Regions from separate parts of the Burkholderia alba genome, predicted to be linked through region 3. Evidence: predicted binding sites of a transcription regulator. Region 3 holds the regulator's gene; each other region holds the start of a gene.

Region 1 (2,261 bases), on a different contig from region 3:
CGTTTGCTGAAAAAATAAAAACCGATTTCGATCTAAACTTTGCCGTGCTGTTGCCGCTAAATGTGAGAGACCTGCGTCCGGGTAAGGCCTTACCCGGACAATCCGCGCCCCGGGGCACGCTGGGCGCAAACAAAAAGACGAACACCGGCAAGCCATGAATATCGAACAGTCGACGGGTCAGGCCCAGGATGCTGCGCATTCCGGCCATGACTACGGCCGCCGCAATCCGCTGGAAATCGGCGTGCAATTGCGCAACCTCGTCAATCGCGGCGATTTCCTGACCGTCCAGTACCACGGCGGCCAGCTCGTTACCCGCATCCTCGATGTCGACGTCGGCGCGCGGACCTTCGTGTTCGATTGGGGTGCGCTGGCCGACCAGAACGCCGGCATCCTTGCCGCGCCGCGCTGCATTTTCATGGCCTCGCCCGACGGCGTGCGGGTCGAATTCACCACCGTGACGCCGCGCGAGACCCGCTACGAAGACCTGCCCGCATTCGAGGCCGATTTCCCCGAGGTGCTGTATTTCGTGCAGCGCCGCGAGTATTTCCGGGTCGACGCGCCGATTCTCGATCCCTACGTCTGCCGCGGCACGCTGCCCGACGGCGAGACTTTCCTGTTCGAAGTGCACAACCTGTCGCTCGGCGGCCTCGGCGTGCGCACGGCGGACGAGCGCGTGTCGGGGCTCGAACTGGGCATGCTGCTGCCGGACGTCGAGCTGAACCTGAACGGGCACGGCAAGCTGTCGCTCGACCTGCAGCTCGTGTCGCACCGCGCGACCGACGTGCCGAACGGCTCGCGCCGCTACCAGCTGGGCTTTCGCTTCATGTCGCTGCCCGGCAGCGCGGAAAACACGCTGCAGCGCCTGATCACGCAGCTCGAAATGAAGCGCCGCCAGCTGGCGCGCGCCTGACGCCGGACGGCGGGGCGGGCCCGGGCGGACGCCGCGCGGGCGCCGCTTTCGCGGCGTTGCGCGGCGCGCGGTTTTCGCGCGCCCAACCCTCAATTTTTTCTCCGCGCGGCCGTTATACCGGGTGTTCACGCAACCCGGCGGCCGCGGCGCGGCTGGCCCATCAGGATCGCGCATGTCCAATAACCTCATGTACATCGGCGTCAGCGGGCTCAATGCCGCGCTGTGGGGAATCACGACGACCGGCCAGAACATCAGCAACGCGGCGACGCCCGGCTATTCCGTCGAGCGCCCCGTGTATGCGGAGACGAGCGGCCAGTACACCGGCAACGGCTTCCTGCCGGCGGGCGTGTCGACGGTCACGGTCCAGCGCCAATACAGCCAGTACCTCTCGAACCAGCTGAACAGCGCGCAGACGCAAGGCGGCGCGCTGTCGACCTACTACAACCTGGTCACGCAGCTGAACAACTACATCGGCAGCCCGACGGCCGGCATTTCCAGCGCCATCACGGGCTATTTCACCGGCCTGCAGAGCGTCGCGAACAATCCGGCCGATCCGGCGACGCGCCAGACCGCGCTGAGCAACGCGAAGGTGCTGGCCGACCAGATCACGGCGGCGGGCCAGCAGTACGACCAGTTGCGCCAGGGCGTCAACACGCAGCTCACCAACACGGTGTCGCAGATCAACGGCTACACGTCGCAGATCGCGCAGCTCAACCAGCAGATCGCCGCGGCGAGCGCGCAGGGACAGCCGCCCAATCAGCTGCTCGATCAGCGCGACCTGGCGGTCTCGAACCTGTCGCAACTGGTGGGCGTGCAGACGGTGCAGAATTCCGACGGCTACAGCGTGTTCCTGTCGAACGGCCAGCCGCTCGTCGTCGCGAGCCAGAGCTACCAGCTCGCGGCGGTGACGTCGCCGTCCGATCCGAGCGAACTGACGATCGCGTCGCAAGGCGTCGCGGGCTCGAATCCGCCCGGCCCGAACCGCTATCTGTCCGATTCGTCGCTGTCGGGCGGCTCGCTCGGCGGCCTGCTCGCGTTCCGCAGCCAGACGCTCGATCCCGCGCAGGCGCAGCTCGGCGCGCTCGCGACCAGCTTCGCGTCGCAGGTGAACGCGCAGAACGCGCTCGGCATCGACCTGTCGGGCAACGCGGGCGGCAATCTGTTCACGGTCGGCGCGCCCGTCACCTACGCGAACCAGGCGAATACCGGCAACGCGGCGCTCAACGTGTCGTTCGCGAACGGCGCGCAGCCGACCACGAGCGACTACACGCTATCCTTCGACGGCACCAAGTACACGCTCACCGACCGCGCGAACGGCAACGTGGTGGGCTCGGCGAACACGCTGCCCGGC
Region 2 (2,261 bases), on a different contig from region 3:
CAGCGCGACGCTCGCGCCCTACGTCGCGCACCTGCCGCTGCGCTGGCGCGCCACGCTCGGCGCGCTGCTGACCGACGAGGTGTTCGCGGTGACCTACGCGCATTACCGGCACTTCGCGCCCGGCAGCATCGGTCCGCACTACTGCTTCGGCTCGGGTCTCGCGATGTACGTGAACTGGCAGGTCTGGACGATCGCCGGGCTGTTGTTCGGCGCGGCCTTTCCCGGCCTGCAGGCGCTCGGTCTCGACTTCGCGATGGCGGCGACCTTCATCGCGATCGTCGTGCCGCAGCTCGTCGCGCTGCGCTATCTGGCGGCCGCCGCGACCGCCGGCACGCTCGCGTACGCCTGCCACGCATGGCCGTACAAGCTCGGCCTGCTGGCCGCCGTGGCGGTGGGCGTCGCCGTGGGCGTCGCGCTGTCGCTGCGCGACTTCGCGGCCGGACACAATCGCCCGGAGGCCGCATCGTGACCTATCTGCTTCTGATCGTCGGGATGGCCTTCATCACCTACGCGATTCGCACAACCCTCTTCCTGTTCGGCGAACGGTTGACGTTTGCGCCGCTGCTGCGCACCGCGCTCGGTTTCGTGCCGGTGACGGTGCTGACCGCGATCGTCGTGCCGATGACCATCGCGCCACACGGCGGCGGCGCGGAACTGACCTGGCGCAACCCGCAGCTGATCGGCGGGCTGGCCGCCGTGCTGGTGTCGGCGGCCACGCGTCGGCCGCTGCTGACGATTGCCGTCGGCCTCGCGGTGTTCTTTTTCTGGCAAGGCGTCGTCCTGCCGCGCGGCTGGCTGCCGGTCTGAGCCGCCGCCCCCGTCGCGGCGGGCGGCCTCAAGTTCCGGCCCCGGCTGCCGTTAAGCGGGTGTAGACCCGCCATCGGTCGCGGCGGGATCCGACCTGTTGACGTCAGCAGCGCGAGCGGCGCAGACCGCCGGCGCGCGTCCGGCTGTCCGGCCCGTACAGCCCGCGCGCCTGCCGCCGCCACTGCGGCCCGGCTTCCTGACGTCGGCACGCCACTCACGCCGGCCGGCATCGAGCATCGAGAAACCCATGGGCCAGATCACCCTATCCATCAAGGACGACACCCTCGACTCCTTGCGCAAAGACTACGAAGCGTTCCTGCGCGTGTCGCTCAAGCTCGATCCGCAGTTCGCGACGCCGTCGTTCGAGGATTTCCTGCGCGCCAAGCTGCTCGACAACATGGTGCCGCTCACCGAGCACGCGGTGCAGCGGATGCTCCAGGGCGGCCAGTACGCGTGGGCGAAGCGCACGCTCGACAAGGAATTTCCCGACGTCGTCGCGGTCCTGATGCGGCAGGCGGGCGAATTCGGCTTCGGCTTCGCGTCGCGCTCCGAATGGACTCCGGACGAACTCGCGAAGGCCTGCCGCGATTGGGCGGCCGCGATCGTCACGGACGCGGAGGGCGAGGAAGTGCTGATCGATCCGCTCGCCGCGCAGATCAAGGCGGCCGCGCAGGATATCCAGTCGCTCGAGGAACAGATGCAGACGCCCGCGTGGCGGCTCGCCGAATCGCTGCGACAGCGGGTGTACGAGGCAAAGATCGCTTGCGAGATGAGTGTCGGCAGCGCCGCGCGCGAGAAACTCGGCGAACTGCGCGGCCTGCTGAGGCTCGGGCTCGCGCACGGCTCGTTCCAGAAGCAGGAGGCGCAGCAGATCATGGAATATCTGCGGCTCCTGAAACCCGAAATCTTCATCGACGAGCCGTACGACATCTTCTCGCGGATGGCCGCGTGGCTGCGCAGCCTCTTCATGGTCGCCGTGCCGGCGCGCCAGGCATCCGGCCAGCCTCAACAGCAGCAACCGCGACAACGCCGCCCGTAAACGGCGCGCGGCCCCTCACGGGCCGCGCTGCCCGACCCGCGAACGGGCCCGGCCAAGGATGCCGATGGACCGCATCAGGCCCTGTCGGACCGGGCACGCCGGCGAACCTCGGGCGGGCCTTCCGGGGCGAACCGCCCGGCCGCTCGCCGGCGTACCCTGACGGACTTATTCGCCCGTGCCGGCCTTCGCGCCGCCGTTGACCGACACCGAGCCGCCGGCCGCGCCGCCGAGCCCGTTCGTCGCGCCGTCGGCAGCACCGCCCGCCTTCGCCTTCGCATGCGACACATGCTTCCTGGCCGAATGCTTGACCGCGTTCGTCGCGTTTTCCGGGGTCGCGGTCGACACATCGCCGCCCGCCTTCAGTTGCGCATCCGCGCCGGCCTGCTGGCCCGACACCGCGGCCGAGCCGCCCGCC
Region 3 (2,261 bases):
ACGAGCGCGCCGACGTCCATTCGGTGGCCGCGACCTGGTGCGGCGCCTGGCTGCGCGAGGGCGAGGCGGTGCGCCACGACCTCGGTTTCTCGGTGCTGGCGGCATCGCGGCTCGCGCGCTCGGGCTATCGCGACGTCGCGCCCGCCGCGCTGCTCGACGGCGTCGCGGACATCGTGCTGGTCGATACGCAGCTCGATTCGCACGGGGCGTTTTCGCCGCTCGCGCGCGACGCGCACGACGTGCTGATCGTCACGCGGGTGGCCGCGCAGGCGATCACCGAGGCCTATGCGTGCATGAAGCGGCTGCACTATGCGCACGCGCTCGGACAGTTCCGGGTGCTGATGAACCACGTGCAGAACCGCGCGGATGCGAAAGCCGCCTACGACAACCTCGCGGGGGTCGCGAGCCGCTACCTGACGGTGTCGCTGTCGGAGGCCGGCTGCGTGACGGTCGATCCGCTGATCGAGCATGCGCGCGAGCTGGTGCGCACCGTGGTGGACGCGTTTCCGTCGGCGGCGGCGGCGCGGGATTACCGGCAGATCGCCGCCGATCTGCTGTATTGGCCGTTGCGTCCGGGTCCGGGCGCGGGCCGGGCCCGAACAGGAAGTTCGGCGTTTGAACGGGGTGCGGCGCAAGCCGCCTGAACGCCAAGGGTCTGCTTCCACGTGGAAACAGATCCCAGCTAAGAGAGGGCACGATGTACAACGCTCAAGGAAAGATCTCCCAGGACGAGGTGCTGGCGCAGTACGCGCCGCTGGTGCGCCGGCTGGGGCTGCAGCTCGTCGCCAAGATGCCGGCGAGCGTGGATCTCGACGACCTGATCCAGGCCGGCATGATCGGCCTGCTCGACGCGGCGGGCCGCTACAAGGAAGACCAGGGGGCGCAGTTCGAAACCTATGCGACCCAGCGGATCCGGGGCGCGATGCTCGACGAACTGCGCAGCAACGACTGGCTGCCGCGCAGCCTGCGCAAGACGTCGCGCGAGGTCGAGCATGCGGTTCACCAGATCGAGCAGCAGCTCGGCCGCCCGGCGAGCGAAACCGAAATCGCCACGCACATGCAGATGCCGCTCGACGAATACCAGTCGATGCTGCAGGACCTGCACGGCAGCCAACTGATCTATTACGAGGATTTCGACCGCTCGGCCGACGACGAACCGTTCCTCGACCGCTACCGCGTCGATCATTCCGATCCGCTGTCGGCGCTGCTCGACGATCACCTGCGCAACGCGCTGATCGAGGCGATCGAGCGGCTGCCGGAGCGCGAGAAACTGCTGATGTCGCTGTACTACGAAAGGGGTCTGAATCTTCGAGAGATCGGCGCGGTGCTCGAGGTCAGCGAGTCGCGGGTCTGCCAGTTGCACAGCCAGGCGGTGGCGCGACTGCGGGCGCGGCTGCGCGAGCAGGCCTGGGTCGGCGCGGAGCACTGAGCGGCCGGGCCCCGGGCGAATCGTTGCCCGATACAGTCAGGAAATCTTCGCTTCTATTTGCTACAATCCACCCTTCGTTTCCGAGGAGCGTTGCGACGGGCTCAGTCCCGCCAGGCTCGGAAGCTTTCAATGAGCGGCCGCGCGGGCCCCGGGGCACGAACCCGAGTGCGCGCACCGGCCGCTTTCTGAACGGCGCTCACGTCACATTTCTAGAACTTTTTTAGAAAGGAGGGCGTGATGAACGCCGCAGTCATCGATTCCATTTCCTCGCAAGATTACGTTGTCGCCGACCTGGCGCTGGCCGCCTGGGGCCGCAAGGAACTGAACATCGCCGAGACCGAAATGCCCGGCCTCGTGCAGATCCGCGACGAATACAAGGCGCAGCAGCCGCTGAAGGGCGCGCGCATTGCCGGTTCGCTCCACATGACGATCCAGACGGGCGTCCTGATCGAAACGCTGAAGGCGCTCGGCGCCGACGTGCGTTGGGCGTCGTGCAACATCTTCTCGACGCAGGATCACGCGGCCGCCGCGATCGTCGAAGCCGGCACGCCGGTGTTCGCGTTCAAGGGCGAGTCGCTCGACGAGTACTGGGAATTCTCGCACCGCATCTTCGAATGGCCGAACGGCGAGTTCGCCAACATGATCCTCGACGACGGCGGCGATGCCACGCTGCTGCTGATCCTGGGCGCGAAGGCCGAGAAGGACCGCTCGGTGATCGCCAAGCCGGCCAACGAAGAAGAAGTGGCGCTCTACAAGGCGATCGCCCGCCACCTCGAGATCGACGGCAGCTGGTACTCGAAGCGTCTCGCGCACATCAAGGGCGTGACGGAAG

Evidence for each region. Region 3 encodes FliA, which starts transcription of late flagellar genes. Its sites were predicted from a motif close to CTAAAGTTTNNNNNNNNNNNGCCGNTA; they were not measured.
Region 1: flgK (flagellar hook-associated protein FlgK) is a predicted target of FliA. The motif match lies at 999-1,025, and genes of this name have one in related genera.
Region 2: RZR99_RS04705 (DUF4088 family protein) is a predicted target of FliA. The motif match lies at 835-861, and genes of this name have one in related genera.

What each region holds. Positions count from the first base shown of each region.
Region 1 covers NZ_JAWJWL010000007.1:133,438-135,698, forward strand. Annotated here, with positions in the region: gene RZR99_RS10055 (flagellar brake protein) at 155-910, shown strand; gene flgK (flagellar hook-associated protein FlgK) at 1,083-2,261, shown strand, end outside.
Region 2 covers NZ_JAWJWL010000003.1:281,920-284,180, reverse strand. Annotated here, with positions in the region: gene RZR99_RS04715 (AzlC family ABC transporter permease) at 1-469, shown strand, start outside; gene RZR99_RS04710 (AzlD domain-containing protein) at 466-807, shown strand; gene RZR99_RS04705 (DUF4088 family protein) at 1,055-1,846, shown strand; gene RZR99_RS04700 (hypothetical protein) at 2,012-2,261, opposite strand, start outside.
Region 3 covers NZ_JAWJWL010000006.1:246,433-248,693, forward strand. Annotated here, with positions in the region: gene RZR99_RS09115 (MinD/ParA family ATP-binding protein) at 1-644, shown strand, start outside; gene RZR99_RS09120 (RNA polymerase sigma factor FliA) at 698-1,429, shown strand; S-adenosyl-L-homocysteine riboswitch at 1,506-1,634, shown strand; gene ahcY (adenosylhomocysteinase) at 1,667-2,261, shown strand, end outside.